Regions from separate parts of the Streptomyces sp. STAM6 genome, predicted to be linked through region 3. Evidence: riboswitches for the same ligand, from Rfam matches in the RefSeq annotation. Region 3 holds a riboswitch; each other region holds the start of a gene.
What was found. Region 3 has a riboswitch for cobalamin ahead of ACY34K_RS26805 (energy-coupling factor ABC transporter permease). Riboswitches for the same ligand answer to the same signal wherever they lie in the genome.

Region 1 (5,294 bases), on a different contig from region 3:
TTCGCCGTGCCGTACACCATCCTCGTCTACCCGCTCATCTTCACCTTCCTGCCCCGCCTGTGGTCGGTGTCCCACAAGCACGGATACGTCACCACCTCCGACTTCGTCCGCGGCCGCTTCGGCTCCAAGGGGCTGTCGCTGGCGGTGGCCCTCACCGGCATCCTCGCCACGATGCCGTACATCGCCCTCCAACTCGTCGGCATCCAGGCGGTGCTCGACGTCATGGGCGTCGGCGGCGGTGAGAACACCAACTGGTTCATCAAGGACCTGCCGCTGCTCATCGCCTTCGGTGTGCTCGCCGCGTACACCTACTCGTCCGGTCTGCGGGCCCCGGCGCTGATCGCCTTCGTCAAGGACACCCTGATCTACATCGTCATCGCGGTGGCGATCATCTACATCCCGATCAAGCTGGGCGGCTTCGACGACATCTTCGCCGCGGCCGGCGACGCCTACGCGCAGATCAACCCGGCCACCGACAAACCGCGCGGCGCGCTCGTGCCCGGCGAGGCGGGCCACTGGGGCTACGCCACCCTGGCGCTCGGCTCGGCGCTGGCGCTCTTCATGTACCCGCACTCCATCACCGCGACGCTCTCCTCGCGCAGCCGTGACGTGATCCGCCGCAACACCACGATCCTGCCGCTGTACTCACTGATGCTGGGCCTGCTGGCGCTGCTCGGCTTCATGGCCATCGCGGCGGGCATCAAGGTGCAGAACGGCCAGCTGGCGATCCCCCAGCTGTTCGAGAACATGTTCCCGGACTGGTTCGCGGGCGTCGCCTTCGCCGCCATCGGCATCGGCGCGCTGGTCCCGGCGGCCATCATGTCCATCGCCGCGGCCAACCTCTTCACCCGGAACATCTACAAGGACTTCCTGAAGCCGGACGCCACCCCGGAGCAGGAGACCAAGGTGTCCAAGCTGGTGTCGCTGCTGGTGAAGGTGGGCGCGCTGGCCTTCGTCCTCACCATGGACAAGACCGTCGCCATCAACTTCCAGCTGCTCGGCGGCATCTGGATCCTGCAGACCTTCCCGGCCCTGGTCGGCGGTCTGTTCACGCGCTGGTTCCACCGCTGGGCGCTGCTGGCCGGCTGGGCCGTCGGCATGGTCTACGGCACGGCCGCCGCGTACGGCGTCGCGAGCCCCACGCAGAAGCACTTCGGCGGCTCGTCCGCCGAGATCCCGGGCATCGGTGAGATCGGCTACATCGGCCTGACGGCGTTCGTCCTCAACGTGGTCGTCACCGTCGTCCTCACCTTCGTCCTCAAGGCCGTCAAGGCCCCCGAGGGCGTGGACGAGACGTCGCCGTCGGACTACACCGCCGACGCGGGCGACCCGGGCGTCAAGGTCGAGCTTCCGCCGGCCACGGCGGGTGCCGGTCACTGACGGCCCTCGCGCACGACGAAGGCCGCCGCACTCCCTCCGGGGGGCGCGGCGGCCTTCGTCGTCGCCGCACGAGGGGCCACACTGCGCCCATGGACATCACCATCAGGGCCGTACGGCCCGACGAGCACACCGCGCTGGGCGACATCACCGCGGAGGCGTACCTCGCCGACGGGCTGCCGGCCTTCGGAGAGAGCGACGAGTACCTGCACGAGCTGCGCGACGTGTCCGCGCGTGCCGCGGGGGCCGAGGTGCTCGTCGCCGTGGGCGAGAACGAACAGCTGCTGGGCGGCGTGACGTTCGTCGCGTCCGGCGGCCCGTGGGCCGGCATCGCGCGCGAGGGCGAGGCCGAGATCCTGATGCTCGCGGTGGCGGAAGCGGCCCGCGGCCGGGGTGCCGGCGAGGCGCTCGCACGGGCCTGCGTGGAGCGCGCCCGGGCCCTGCCGGGCTGCCGGGGGATCGTCCTGTCGACCCAGGTCGCGATGCGATCGGCCCACCGGCTCTACGAGCGGCTGGGGTTCGTACGGACCCCGGAACGGGACTGGGAACCCCTCCACGGCGTCACTCTGCGCACCTACGGCCTGAAGCTCTGAGCGACACGGCGATTGCCGACCGACACAACATGTGGGGGGTGCCTCAAGGGGAGCCCCCCACATGTATGCTCATGCTCGCTGTCGTCGCAGGGGAATCCGGTGCGAATCCGGAACTGTCCCGCAACGGTGTGTTGGTGTGCCTTTGCGCCCTTTGAAGTCCGAACACCTGCTGACAGTGCGCCCGGTCCGTCCGGCCCGGGTGCCCAGACGTCCGGGCCTCGCGGAGTGGGCCGGTGGACGCGGTGCATGCGCCCCTGTGCCCGGGCGCCCCGCTCCCCTGCCCGCCCGCCGGCCCCGAGCCGAGCGAGGGAGAGCCCCCACGTGACCATCGCGCCAGCCGATCCGGCCTCAAGCGTCACGGACACGGAGACCGACGGACCCGGGACCGCCCACCCGTCTCCCACCACCGCCCTCGACGGAGGTCCTTCGGGCCGCGGCGCCGACCTGCTGCGGACCCTGACGGACCTCACCGCCGATCTGCCCGACACGGACCCCGGCCGGGTCGCCGCCGCCGCGCTGCGCGGCCGGCACGCCGGTTCGGACGACGCCGAACTGCGGGAGCTCGCCACCGAGGCGGCCGCCGGACTCATCTCCGAGGACCCCGCGTACTCGCGGCTCGCCGCCAGGCTGCTGACCCGGACCATCGCCGAAGAGGCGGCGAGCCAGGGCGCGGTGTCGTTCTCGGCGTCCGTGGCCGTCGGCCACCGTGAGGGCCTGATCGCCGACCGCACGGCCGAGTTCGTCCGTCTGCACACCGTACGGATGGACGGCCTCGTCGACCCGGAGGCGGACGACCGCTTCGGCTACTTCGGCCTGCGGACGCTCTACTCGCGCTATCTGCTCCGGCACCCGATCACGCGCAAGGTCATCGAGACCCCGCAGCACTTCATGCTGCGCGTGGCGGCCGGCCTCGCGGAGGACGACTCGCTGCGCGCGCTGGACGAGGTCGCGGCGCTCTACCGGCTGATGAGCCGGCTCGACTACCTGCCGTCCTCCCCCACGCTGTTCAACTCCGGCACCCGCCACCCGCAGATGTCGTCCTGCTACCTGCTGGACTCGCCGCAGGACGAGCTGGACTCGATCTACGACCGCTACCACCAGGTGGCGCGGCTCTCCAAGCACGCGGGCGGCATCGGACTGTCCTACTCCCGCATCCGTGCCCGCGGTTCGCTCATCCGCGGCACCAACGGCCACTCCAACGGCATCGTGCCGTTCCTGAAGACCCTGGACGCCTCGGTCGCCGCCGTGAACCAGGGCGGCCGCCGCAAGGGCGCGGCCGCGGTCTACCTGGAGACCTGGCACGCGGACATCGAGGAGTTCCTGGAGCTGCGCGACAACACGGGCGAGGACGCCCGGCGCACCCACAACCTCAACCTGGCGCACTGGATCCCGGACGAGTTCATGCGCCGGGTCAACGCGGACGCCGAGTGGTCGCTGTTCTCGCCGGCCGACGTGCCGGAGCTCGTCGACCTGTACGGCGAGGAGTTCGACACCGCCTACCGCAGGGCCGAGGCGGCCGGACTGGCCAAGAAGACCATGCCGGCCCGTGACCTGTACGGCCGCATGATGCGCACCCTCGCGCAGACCGGCCAGGGCTGGATGACGTTCAAGGACGCCTCCAACCGGACCGCGAACCAGACCGCCGAGCCCGGCACGGTCGTGCACTCCTCCAACCTGTGCACCGAGATCATCGAGGTGACGAACGACGGCGAGACCGCCGTCTGCAACCTCGGTTCGGTGAACCTGGGCGCCTTCGTCGCCGGAGGCACGATCGACTGGGAGCGGCTGGACGAGACCGTCCGCACCGCCGTGACGTTCCTCGACCGGGTCGTCGACATCAACTTCTACCCGACCGAGCAGGCCGGCCGGTCCAACACCAAGTGGCGGCCGGTGGGTCTGGGCGCGATGGGCCTGCAGGACGTCTTCTTCCAGCTGAAGCTGCCGTTCGACTCCCCCGAGGCGCGCGCCCTGTCGACCCGGATCGCCGAGCGGATCATGCTCGCGGCCTACGAGGCCTCCGCCGACCTCGCCGAGCGCAGCGGCCCGCTCCCCGCATGGGAGCAGACCCGGGCGGCGCGCGGGGTGCTGCACCCGGACCACTACGACGTGGAGCTGAACTGGCCGGAGCGCTGGGCGGCGCTGCGCGAGCGGATCGCCTCGGTCGGCATGCGCAACTCGCTGCTGCTGGCCATCGCCCCGACCGCGACCATTGCCTCCATCGCCGGCGTGTACGAGTGCATCGAGCCGCAGGTCTCCAACCTCTTCAAGCGTGAGACGCTGTCGGGTGAGTTCCTCCAGGTCAACTCCTACCTGGTCGAAGAGCTGAAGAAGCTCGGCGTGTGGGACGCGCAGACCCGGGAGGCGCTGCGCGAGTCCAACGGATCGGTGCAGGGCTTCAGCTGGGTGCCCGCCGAGGTGCGTGCGCTGTACCGGACGGCCTGGGAGATCCCGCAGCGCGGCCTGATCGACATGGCGGCGGCGCGGACCCCGTTCCTGGACCAGTCGCAGTCGCTGAACCTGTTCATGGAGACGCCCACCATCGGCAAGCTGTCGTCGATGTACGCGTACGCCTGGAAGCAGGGCCTGAAGACGACGTACTACCTGCGCTCGCGTCCGGCGACCCGGATCGCCCGTGCCGCGCGGGCATCCATCCCCGTTCAGCAGGTCGCCGACCCCGAGGCGGTCGCCTGCTCCCTCGAAAACCCCGAGTCCTGCGAGGCCTGCCAGTAATGAGCGCCCACCCGTCGCCCGAGAAGAACCTCCTCGACCCGGGCTTCGAGCTGACCCTCCGTCCGATGCGCTACCCGGACTTCTACGAGCGCTACCGGGACGCCATCAAGAACACCTGGACCGTGGAGGAGGTCGACCTCCACTCGGACGTCGCCGACCTCGCGAAGCTGACGCCGGCCGAGCAGCACATGATCGGCCGCCTGGTCGCGTTCTTCGCGACGGGCGACTCGATCGTGGCGAACAACCTCGTCCTGACGCTGTACAAGCACATCAACTCCCCGGAGGCGCGCCTGTACCTGTCGCGCCAGCTCTTCGAGGAGGCCGTGCACGTCCAGTTCTACCTGACGCTGCTCGACACCTACCTGCCCGACCCGGAGGACCGTTCGGCGGCCTTCGCGGCGGTCGAGAACATCCCCTCCATCCGCGAGAAGGCGCAGTTCTGCTTCAAGTGGATGGACTCGGTCGAGAAGATCGAGCGGCTGGAGACGCAGGCGGACCGCCGGCGCTTCCTGCTCAACCTGATCTGCTTCGCCGCGTGCATCGAGGGCCTGTTCTTCTACGGCGCCTTCGCCTACGTGTACTGGTTCCGCAGCC
Region 2 (5,294 bases), on a different contig from region 3:
CCGGGTCGAGTCGCCGATGTACGCCTCGGGGGCGGTGCCCTTGAGCGCGCGGACGGTGGCGACCATGCCTCCGTGGTACTGGAAGTAGTCGTCGGAGTCCGCGATGTCGTGCTCGCGGGTGTCGGTGTTCTTCGCCGCGACCGCGATGCGCTTGTACGCGGTCTCCATCTCCTCGCGCGCCGGGCGGCCGTCCATCTCGCGGCCGTAGGCGTAGCCGCCCCACACCGTGTACACCTCGGCGAGGTCGGCGTCGGTGCGCCAGTCCCGGGAGTCGATCAGCTGGAGGATGCCCGCCCCGTACGTCCCCGGACGGGAGCCGAAGATCCGGGTGGTAGCGCGGCGTTCGTCGCCGTGCTCGGCGAGGTCGGCGCGGGTGTGGGCCCGCACGTGGTTGTCGGCGTCCGGCTCGTCGAGCGAGGCGGCGAGCCGCACGGCGTCGTCGAGCAGGCCGATGGTGTGCGGGAACGCGTCGCGGAAGAAGCCCGAGATGCGCAGCGTCACATCGATGCGGGGGCGGCCGAGCTCCGCGAGCGGGATCGGCTCCAGACCGGTGACGCGGCGCGAGGCGTCGTCCCAGACGGGCCGGATGCCGAGCAGGGCGAGCGCCTCGGCGACGTCGTCGCCGGCGGTGCGCATCGCGCTCGTGCCCCACAGGGACAGGCCGACGGAGGTGGGCCACTCGCCGTTGTCGGCGCGGTACCGCTCCAGGAGCGAGTCGGCCAGCGCCTGGCCGGTCTCCCACGCGAGGCGCGAGGGGACGGCCTTGGGGTCGACGGAGTAGAAATTGCGGCCCGTCGGCAGCACGTTGACCAGGCCGCGCAGCGGCGAGCCGGACGGCCCGGCCGGCACGAAGCCGCCGTTCAGGGCGTGGACGGCGTGGTGCAGCTCGTCCGTGGTGGCGGCGAGGCGCGGGACGACCTGGCGGGCGGCGAAGTCGAGGATCGTGGCGACGGCCGGGTCGTGTCCCTCGGCGACCGCGGTGACGGCGTCCGGGTTCCAGCCGGCGGCCTCCATCGCCTCGACCAGGGCCCGGGCCTTCGCCTCCGCCTCGTCGGCGGTCGTGCGGGTGGCGGCGGACTCGTCCAGGCCCAGGGCCTCGCGGAGGCCGGGCAGGGACTGCGTACCGCCCCAGATCTGCCGGGCACGCAGGATGGAGAGGACCAGGTTGACCCGCTCGGGACCGGTGGGGGCGCCGCCGAGGACGTGCAGACCGTCGCGGATCTGGGCGTCCTTGACCTCGCAGAGCCAGCCGTCGACGTGCAGCAGGAAGTCGTCGAACCCGTCGTCGTCCGGACGGTCCTCCAGGCCCAGGTCGTGGTCGAGCTTGGCGGCCTGGATCAGCGTCCAGATCTGGGCGCGGATGGCGGGCAGCTTGGACGGGTCCATGGAGGAGATCTGCGCGTACTCGTCGAGCAGCTGCTCCAGGCGCGTGATGTCGCCGTACGACTCGGCACGGGCCATCGGCGGCACCAGGTGGTCGACGAGGGTGGCGTGGACGCGGCGCTTGGCCTGGGTGCCCTCGCCCGGGTCGTTGACCAGGAAGGGGTAGACCAGCGGGATGTCGCCGAGCGCGGCGTCGGGGCCGCAGGCGGCGGACAGGCCCGCGTTCTTGCCGGGCAGCCACTCCAGGTTGCCGTGCTTGCCGAGGTGGACCATGGCGTCGGCGCCGAAGCCACCGTCCTCGCGGGCGGCGGCGATCCAGCGGTAGGCGGCCAGGTAGTGGTGCGACGGCGGCAGATCCGGGTCGTGGTAGATCGCGATCGGGTTCTCGCCGAAGCCGCGCGGCGGCTGGATGAGGATCAGCAGGTTCCCGCGGCGCAGGGCGGCGAGCACGATGTCGCCCTCCGGATTGCGGGAGCGGTCCAGGAACATCTCGCCCGGCGCCGGGCCCCAGTGCTCCTCGACCTGGTCGCGCAGCTCCCGCGGCAGCTTCGCGTACCAGCGCCGGTAGTCGGCGGCCGGGATGCGGACCGGGTTCCTGGCCAGCTGTTCCTCGGTGAGCCAGGCCTGGTCGTGGCCGCCGGCCTCGATCAGCGCGTAGATCAGCTCGTCGCCGTCGCCGGTCGCCAGGCCCGGCACGTCCTCGTCACCGAAGTCGTAGCCCTCCTCGCGCAGCCGGCGCAGCAGCGCGACCGCGGACGCGGGGGTGTCGAGGCCGACGGCGTTGCCGATGCGGGAGTGCTTGGTCGGGTACGCGGAGAGGACCAGCGCCAGGCGCTTGTCGGCGTTCGGGATGTGGCGCAGGCGGGCGTGACGGACCGCGATGCCGGCGACCCGGGCGGCGCGTTCGGTGTCCGCGACATAGGCGGGCAGGCCGTCCTCGTCGATCTCCTTGAAGGAGAACGGGACGGTGATGAGCCGGCCGTCGAACTCGGGGACGGCGACCTGGCTCGCGGCGTCCAGCGGGGAGAGCCCTTCGTCGTTCTCCTCCCAGGCGGAGCGCGGGCCGGTCAGGCAGAGGGCCTGGAGGATCGGCACGTCGAGGGCGGCGAGGGCGCCCGCGTCCCACGACTCGTCGTCTCCGCCGGCCTGCGCCTCGGCGGGCTTCGTGCCGCCGGCGGCGAGGACGGTGGTGACGATGGCGTCGGCCGTCCGCAGGTTCTCGACGAGCTCCTGCTCGGGGGCGCGGAGGGAGGCCACGTACAGCGGCAGGGCCTGCCCGCCGGCGTCCTCGATCGCCTCGCACAGGGTGGCGACGAAGGCGGTGTTGCCGCTCATGTGGTGGGCGCGGTAGTAGAGCACGGCCACGGTGGGGCCGGTGGTGTTCCGCGCGGTCCGCTCCAGCGGGCCCCAGGTGGGGGCGGCGGCCGGCGGCTCGAAGCCGTGGCCGGTGAGCAGAACCGTGTCGGAGAGGAAACGGGCGAGCTGTTCCAGATTGTCCGGACCGCCGTGGGCGAGGTAGGCGTGCGCCTCGGCCGCGATGCCGATGGGGACGGTGGAGGTCTCCATCAGCTGGGCGTCGGGGGCCTGTTCGCCGGTGAGGACGACCACGGGCTTCCCGGCGTCCCGGACGGCCTGGAGGCCCTCCTCCCATGCGCGGACGCCGCCGAGGAGGCGCACGACGACCAGGTCGGCGCCGTCGAGGAGCCGGGGCACGTCGTCCAGCGGCAGCCGGGCGGGGTTCGCGAACCGGTACTCCACCGGGCCGCCGGCCGCGCGGGCGCTCAGCAGGTCGGTGTCGGAGTGCGACAGCAGCAGGATCGTCGTCGCGGGCGCCGGGGTGGGCGTCGCCTCGGGCGTGGTCGCGGGCGTCATGGCGTGCGCAGGCCTTCCTCGGGGTGTCCGCGCCCCGGGTGGTCGTAAGGACGGCGGGAGTTCCTGACTCGCCCGGCCGGGGCCGGACTCACAGTGGCGGGACCGCGCCGGATTTCCACCGGGCTTCCTCCCTAGGGCCCTGGGACCCTGTGCCGTCTGCATAGTAGATCCTGCGCCCTCGCCGCAGGGCGGGCACCTGGAAGGACGTGGGTATGCTCGCCGCCATGCCGCCCAGCTCACCAAAAACCCCGGACCGGGGTGAAGCTCACATACGGGACCGCGGTGACGCCTGCCCGGGTGCGCTGCGACTGCACCGGGCTGACGACGGCGGCCTGGCCCGACTCCGCCTGCCCGCAGGTCTTTTGACGTCCCATCAGGTGCTGGTGCTGGCGGACGCCGCCGACCGGCTGGGTGACGGGCGTCTCACTCTCACCTCACGCGGCAACATCGAGCTCAGGGGCCTCGGTGAGGACTGCGGGCTCGCCCTGGCCCGGCTGTTGCGGGACGCCGGGCTGCTGCCCTCCGACACCCATGAACGCGTACGCAATGTGGTGGCCTCCCCCTTGGCCGGGCTGGACGGACTCGGCTACGCCGACGTCCAGTTGTGGGCCCGCGAACTGGACTCCCTGATCTGCGCCGCCCCCTGGGCGACGGCCCTGTCCGGGCGTTTCCTCTTCGCCCTCGACGACGGGCGCGGCGACGTGGCGGCGCTCGGCGGAGATGTGACCTTGCTCGCAGCCCCGGATGCCGCTTCCGCCCTGGTACGGGTGGGAGCGCACCCCTTCCGCCGGGTGCCCGCCGCGGACGCGCCGCGCGCCGCTCTGGCCGCGGCCCGCGCCTTCCTGGCGGCCGTGCGGGAGGCGGGCACGGGCGCCTGGCGGGCGGGCGAGCTGCCGGACGGCCAGGACGTGGACGTGGAATCGGCCCTGGCGGCCGCGGGGATCGCCTCGGAGGCGGCGGACGCGCCGGCGACGAGCGGGCCCGAGGACGCCGGGTCGGCGAGCGGGGCGACCGCCGCGCGGCAGTTCCCGGGCGCTTACGCACGCGGCGCGGGTACCCGCGGCACGGACGCACGGGGCGCGGATGCCCGGAGCGTCGACGTACGGGGCACGGACACACGTGGCGCGGGCCCGGTTCCCGTACCCGTGGGGTCGCCTCCCGGGCTCGGGCTGGTCGGGGACGGCGCCCTGTCCGTACTCGCACCCCTCGGGCGGGTGACCAGCGCGCAGTTCCGCGCCCTGGTGCCGGCCGGGGAGGTACGGGCCACCCCCTGGCGCGGATTCGTCCTGTCGGGCCTCGCCGACCGCGCCGCGGCCGCGGAACGGCTCGCTGCCCTGGACGCGGCCGGATTCCTCACCCGCGCCGACTCACCCTGGCTCGGCGTCAGCGCCTGCACCGGCCGGCCGGGCTGCGCCAAGTCCCTGTCCGACGTGCGGGCCGACGCCACACCCGGCGACGCCCGCGGCCCGAACGGCCCCCGCGAGGGCGGCCCGCGCCCCCTGCCGGTCCACTGGTCGGGCTGCGAGCGCCGCTGCGGCCACCCGCGCGGCACGTGGGTGGACGCCGTCGCGACCGGCGACGGCACGTACCGGGTGACCGTACGGGGCACGGCGGAACACGACGTACCGACAGGCCAGGCCGCCGGCGGCGCGAGCCTGGCCGACGCGATCACGAGGGCCCGTACTACGAGATGAGCGAGAGCAGAGTGTTCGACTACGAGAAGGACGGCGCGGAGATCTACCGCCAGTCCTTTGCCACGATCCGCGCCGAGGCGGATCTCGCGGGCCTGCCCGCCGACGTCAGCCAGGTCGCCGTGCGGATGATCCACGCCTGCGGCATGGTCGACCTCGTCCGCGACCTCGCCCACACACCGAAGGTGGTCGCCCGCGCCCGCGAGGCGCTGCGCGCCGGTGCGCCGATCCTCTGCGACGCGCAGATGGTGGCGAGCGGGGTCACACGCAAGCGCCTGCCCGCCGACAACGACGTGATCTGCACGCTCTCCGACCCCTCCGTGCCGGCGCTCGCCGCCGAGCTCGGCA
Region 3 (5,294 bases):
GTTCCACGACGGCGGACGGATTCATGGCAGGAACCTTTCGAGTACGAGAGTGAGGGCCACCAGACCGGTGAACAGCGCCCCGGTGGCGGCGAGGAACCGCCCGGACACCGACGCCTGCGGTACAAGGACGCGCAGTGTCCCGTCGTAGCCGCGGCCGGCCAGCCCCGTCTGGAGCCGGGCCGCGCGGTCGAAGGCCCGGACGAAGGCCGTCGCGCCGAGGCCCGCCAGCGAACGCCACGTCGCGGCGCGGGTGGTCAGCCCGAGGCGTGCCGCCTGTGCCTGCCGGATCCGGGTCACCGCGTCCAGCAGCAGGAAGCTGATCCGGTACATCACGAGCGCGACGTCGACCACCGGGGCCGGCACCCCGGCCCGCACCAGCCGCGGCAGTACGTCCGAGACCGGCGTGGTGAACGCGAACAGCAGCACCCCGAGCGACGCCGCCGACGTACGCAGCAGCAACTGTCCCGCGTGTACCGGCCCGTCCGGCGCGAGCGTCACGAACCCGCCCGCCCCGCCCACCTGGAACAGCAGCGGTACCGCGCCGGTGACACAGAAGCCCAGCGGAATGCGGAACGCCCGCCACAGCTGCCGGCCGCCCACGCCGGCGGGGCCGAGCAGCACGGCCAGGGTGGCGGCCGCGACGAGTACGGCCCCGGGCCACGCCGGCAGGCTGATCGCGCAGATCGTCAGCCCGAAGCCGAGAACCGCTTTTTCGCACGGATGGCGGCGGCGCCAGCGACTGCTGTGCGCCGCCGCGTCGATCGGCAGCACCGGCGGCTACGCGGACGGCTGCCGGTCGGCGGCCACGGGTTCGGCCGCCTCGTCGCTCCGGGCACCGGCCGCCTCGGCGCGCGCCCGGGCCTCGCCCTGCCGGCGGCCACGGCGCAGCCCGAAGTAGTACGCCAGCACCCCGGCGCCGATCGCGGCCTGCAGGGAGAACAGCGCCGACTCGATCTCACCGGACGGCGGCTCGTACAGGGGGCTGAACCAGGGCTCGTAGTCGGGATGCGTCTCGGTGATCGCGGTCTCTGCCTGCCCGTCCGCGCCCGTGAACGGCTCCTCCTTGTGGTCGCCCATGCCCAGGGCGAGCGGCAGGACCGCGAGCGCCGCGACGACGAGCAGCAGCAGCGTATTGATCTTGGCGTTACGGCTCATCAGGCCACGGCCTCCTTCTTCTCGTCCGTGCGGCCGCGCTGGAGCAGCACGCCGAGACGGGTCAGCTCCCCCTTGCTCGACTGGATCAGCAGCCGCATCACCAGCACGGTGAGCAGGCCCTCGCTGACCGCGAGCGGAAGCTGGGTGACCGCGAAGATGCCGCCGAACTTGCCGAGGGCGCCGATGAAACCGCTGCTCGGGTCCGGGAACGCCAGCGCCAGCTGCACGCTGGTCACGCAGTAGGTGGTGATGTCGGCGATGAACGCGCCGAAGAAGACGCTGACCATCAGCGGCACGTCGAACCGCCGCAGGAGCCAGTACACCCCGAAGCCGGCCCAGGGCCCGACGATCGCCATCGAGAAGGCGTTCGCGCCCAGGGTGGTCAGACCGCCGTGCGCCAGCAGCAGCGCCTGGAACAGCAGGGTGATGGTGCCGAGCACCGCCATGATCGGTGGCCGGAAGAGGATGGCGCCCAGTCCCGTGCCCGTGGGGTGCGAGCAACTGCCCGTCACGCTCGGGATCTTCAGGGCCGAAAGGACAAATGTGAAGGCACCGGACGCACCGAGCAGCAGAGTGGACTCAGGGTTGGCCTTGACCTCCCGGGTCAGGGCGCGGACGCCGTGGACGACGAAGGGGGCGGCCGCGACGCTCCAGGCGGCCGCGTGCACAGGGGGGAGATACCCCTCGGCGATATGCATGGTTGGGAGACCCTCTCCAGCACCTCGTGGATGGACAACGCGCCCTGGCCGGTCTCCTGGCTGACGGGTCATGCCGCCGCGACTCCGCCTTCCCGGACCCCACGGTCTCCCGCGGTGGTCCAGTGGCTTCCCGAAGGATGGAGCCGGACTTCCCGATCACAGTGGCGAGGGCCGCACCGGTACCGCACCGGTTTCCCGTACACCAAGGCGGTGTGACATTAGTGCGTTGATCAGGCCATCACAACCCGCGCACCGGCGCACGGCCCCGCTCCACCCCTCGTGGCTGCCGCCCCGGCCGCCTCACTCCTTGCGGTAGCCGTACGCCTCCGAGGCCGCCGTGACCACCGCGTCGAGATCGCCGCCGGCCGACGCCGTGACCACGGCCGCCACCGCTCCCTCGACGAACGGCGCGTCCACCAGCCTTGTGCCGTCGGGGAGTTCGTTCCCCTCCGCCAGGAGCGCCTTCACCGTCAGCACGGCGCTGCCGAGGTCGACCAGCACCGCCACGCCGGCCCCGCCGTCGACCGACGCGGCAGCTTCGGAGATCAGTTCGGAACTGGTGCCGAGCCCGCCGTCCGGCGTGCCGCCGGCGGCCGCCACCGGAGCGGTCGGCCCGGCGCCCGCGAGACCGCGCGCCAGCTCCGCGACCGACGAGGCGACCGCAGCGCTGTGCGACACGAGCACGATCCCGACCGGCGCCCCCATCAGGCCGCCTCCGCCTCGGCCAGTGCCGCGATCAGCAGCGCGGAGGAGGTGGCGCCGGGGTCCCGGTGCCCGATGCTGCGTTCACCGAGATAGCTCGCCCGGCCCTTGCGGGCCTGCATCGGCACGGTCGCCTCCGCCCCCCGCTCGGCCGCCTCCCCGGCCGCGGCGAACGATGCGCCGAGCGCCTCCACGGCCGGCTCCAGCGCGTCCAGCATCGTCTTGTCGCCGGCCGCGGCCCCGCCGAGCTGCGCCACCGCGGCGACCCCGGCCCGCAGCGCGTCGGCCAGTTGCCCGGGCGTGACCTCGGCGGCGTCACCGAGCGCCTTGCCGGTACGCCGCAGCAGTGTCCCGTACAGCGGTCCTGACGCGCCGCCCACCGTCGAGATCAGCTGCCGGCCGGCGAGGATCAGCACCGCGCCCGGGGTCCGCGGCGGCTCCTTGTCCAGTGCCGCGGTCACGGCCGCGAAGCCGCGCTGCAGATTGGTGCCGTGATCGGCGTCACCGATCGCCGAGTCCAGCTCGGTGAGCCGGTCCGCCTCGCGGTCGACGGCCGCCGCCGCCTTCGTCATCCACCGCCGGAAGAAGTCCGCGTCCATCACCGCGATCACCGTCCCCACCGGAGCGCGGCCGTCTGCACCGGCGCGTCCCACAGCCTGAGCAACTCCTCGTCAGCCTGGCACAGGGTGACCGAGCAGCCTGCCATGTCCAGCGACGTCACATAGTTTCCGACGAGCGTACGGGCCGCCATGACACCCCGCTCGCCGAGCACCCGCTGCACCTCGGCGTTGAACCCGTACAGCTCCAGCAGCGGGGTCGCGCCCATACCGTTGACCAGGACCAGCACGGGCCCCCTCGGGTTCAGATCCTCCAGCACGGCGTCCACCGCGAAGTCCGCGATCTCCCGCGACGTCATCATCGCCCGCCGTTCACGCCCCGGCTCGCCATGGATACCGATGCCCAACTCCAGCTCGCCGGGCGGCAGATCGAACGTCGGGCTGCCCTTCGCGGGAGTGGTGACCGCGCTGAGCGCCACGCCGAAACTGCGGGAACTCGCGTTCACCCGACGGGCGATCGCCTCCACGCGCTCCAGCGGCGCCCCCTCCTCGGCGGCCGCGCCGGCGATCTTCTCCACGAACAGCGTCGCCCCGGTGCCACGCCGCCCCGCCGTGTACAGACTGTCGGAGACCGCCACGTCGTCGTCGACGAGCACCTTGGCGATCTGCACACCCTCGTCCTCGGCGAGCTCGGCCGCCATCTCGAAGTTGAGGACGTCCCCGGTGTAGTTCTTCACGACGAACAGCACACCGGACCCGCTGTCCACCGCGGCCGCCGCCCGGACCATCTGGTCGGGAACGGGACTCGTGAAGACCTCACCGGGGCAGGCCGCCGACAGCATTCCCGGCCCGACGAACCCCGCGTGCAGCGGTTCGTGCCCGGAGCCGCCTCCGGACACCAGCGCCACCTTCCCCGCCACGGGCGCGTCCCGCCGCACCACCACCCGGTTCTCCACGTCCACGGTCAGGTCGGGATGCGCGGCCGCGAGCCCGCGCAGCGCGTCCGCGACGACGGTCTCCGGTACGTTGATGAGCATCCTCATGGGTACCTCCTGTGTTCGGACCTGACTCAGTATCGACCGAGGGGCGCCGGCGGTCACGTAGGTGATCACCCATTGGATGAGGCCCCCGCACGGCGGGGGCCTCATATGTGCGCGGAGCGCGGTGCGCGGTGCGGAGGATCAGCTCGTCACGGTGATCCGCTGACTCGGGTCCGTGGTGTCCGTGATCTCGTAGGTGGCCGAGAAGGTGGCCGTCTGATTGCCCGTGGGGCAGAGGAAACCACCGGTCACCGTGGCGGGAACGGGGGCGCCCGCGATCGCCAGGGACGAGGGGGCGCCGTTGGTCCACGTGCCGGAGACCGTCGTCGACCCGGCGGGGGAAGCGGTGATCGTGCAGGCCGCGAGCCCGCTCGTCCTGAGGACGACGCCTCCCTTGGGCATGGTCAGCCCGGCGGTGACCGGATCGCCGGCTTGCGCCGAGATGCTCCAGGAGCCGTTGGTCGCGTTCGACGTGACGGTGACGCCCACCCCGCTGACACTCGTCGTGCAGTTGCTGAAGGTGGGCGGATTGATGGTCGAGCTGACCGGTCCCGAGGCGTTGTGGTTGCCGGGCGCGGCCGGGATCTGGTTGTTGCCGCCCGTGGTGGGCACGGAGGACGAGACCGTGCAGGTCATGGTGGTCGACCCGGACGTGAAGGTGGCCTTGCCGGTGAGCTTGGCGGCGAAGGAGTGCCCGGCCGGGGTGACCGTCGTGGAACCGGCGGCGCCGGAAAGGGCGTTGGCGGCGCCGGTGCCGCCGAGGGTGAACGCGGCCGCGGCCGCCAGTCCGGAAGCCGTCGCGAGAAGGGCGCGCGAGCGCGGGCTGAGCATTGCCATGGGGATCTCCTCGAACAACTGGATTCGATGATGTGGGGGGGTGCGAGGAGGAGCGAAAGTGACTTGAGAGTAGGGCCGGGCCGCAGGGGTGTACAGGCGCCTTTCCGCCAGCGGTGTGATGCGCCGTCAGAAATCGCCGGAACGGCCCGTCGAACCCCGGAGCGGGCGCTACCGAAGCGGGCGGATCCGCATCGCGGTGGGCGTACCGTCACCGAGGTAGTCCGCCAGACAGGTGTAGCGGCCGGGTGCCGACGACGAGAGCAGACCGAGATTGACACACCGGTCGACGGCGAGCGGCGCGCGGT

Region 1: it holds a riboswitch for cobalamin, as region 3 does, so the genes downstream of both, ACY34K_RS05085 (ribonucleoside-diphosphate reductase subunit alpha) here and ACY34K_RS26805 (energy-coupling factor ABC transporter permease) in region 3, are expected to answer to the same signal.
Region 2: it holds a riboswitch for cobalamin, as region 3 does, so the genes downstream of both, cobN (cobaltochelatase subunit CobN) here and ACY34K_RS26805 (energy-coupling factor ABC transporter permease) in region 3, are expected to answer to the same signal.

The regions. Positions count from the first base shown of each region.
Region 1 covers NZ_JBUEFZ010000003.1:61,375-66,668, reverse strand. The annotation lists gene mctP (monocarboxylate uptake permease MctP) at 1-1,380, shown strand, start outside; gene ACY34K_RS05090 (GNAT family N-acetyltransferase) at 1,470-1,970, shown strand; cobalamin riboswitch at 2,036-2,158, shown strand; gene ACY34K_RS05085 (ribonucleoside-diphosphate reductase subunit alpha) at 2,292-4,700, shown strand; gene ACY34K_RS05080 (ribonucleotide-diphosphate reductase subunit beta) at 4,700-5,294, shown strand, end outside.
Region 2 covers NZ_JBUEFZ010000019.1:48,415-53,708, reverse strand. The annotation lists gene cobN (cobaltochelatase subunit CobN) at 1-3,255, opposite strand, end outside; cobalamin riboswitch at 3,294-3,424, opposite strand; gene ACY34K_RS21575 (cobalamin biosynthesis protein CobG) at 3,468-4,949, shown strand; gene ACY34K_RS21570 (precorrin-8X methylmutase) at 4,946-5,294, shown strand, end outside.
Region 3 covers NZ_JBUEFZ010000030.1:26,991-32,284, reverse strand. The annotation lists gene ACY34K_RS26820 (energy-coupling factor ABC transporter ATP-binding protein) at 1-25, opposite strand, end outside; gene cbiQ (cobalt ECF transporter T component CbiQ) at 22-771, opposite strand; gene ACY34K_RS26810 (energy-coupling factor ABC transporter substrate-binding protein) at 778-1,155, opposite strand; gene ACY34K_RS26805 (energy-coupling factor ABC transporter permease) at 1,155-1,853, opposite strand; cobalamin riboswitch at 1,883-2,075, opposite strand; gene ACY34K_RS26800 (PTS-dependent dihydroxyacetone kinase phosphotransferase subunit DhaM) at 2,154-2,558, opposite strand; gene dhaL (dihydroxyacetone kinase subunit DhaL) at 2,558-3,157, opposite strand; gene dhaK (dihydroxyacetone kinase subunit DhaK) at 3,163-4,155, opposite strand; gene ACY34K_RS26785 (hypothetical protein) at 4,294-4,989, opposite strand; gene ACY34K_RS26780 (hypothetical protein) at 5,158-5,294, opposite strand, start outside.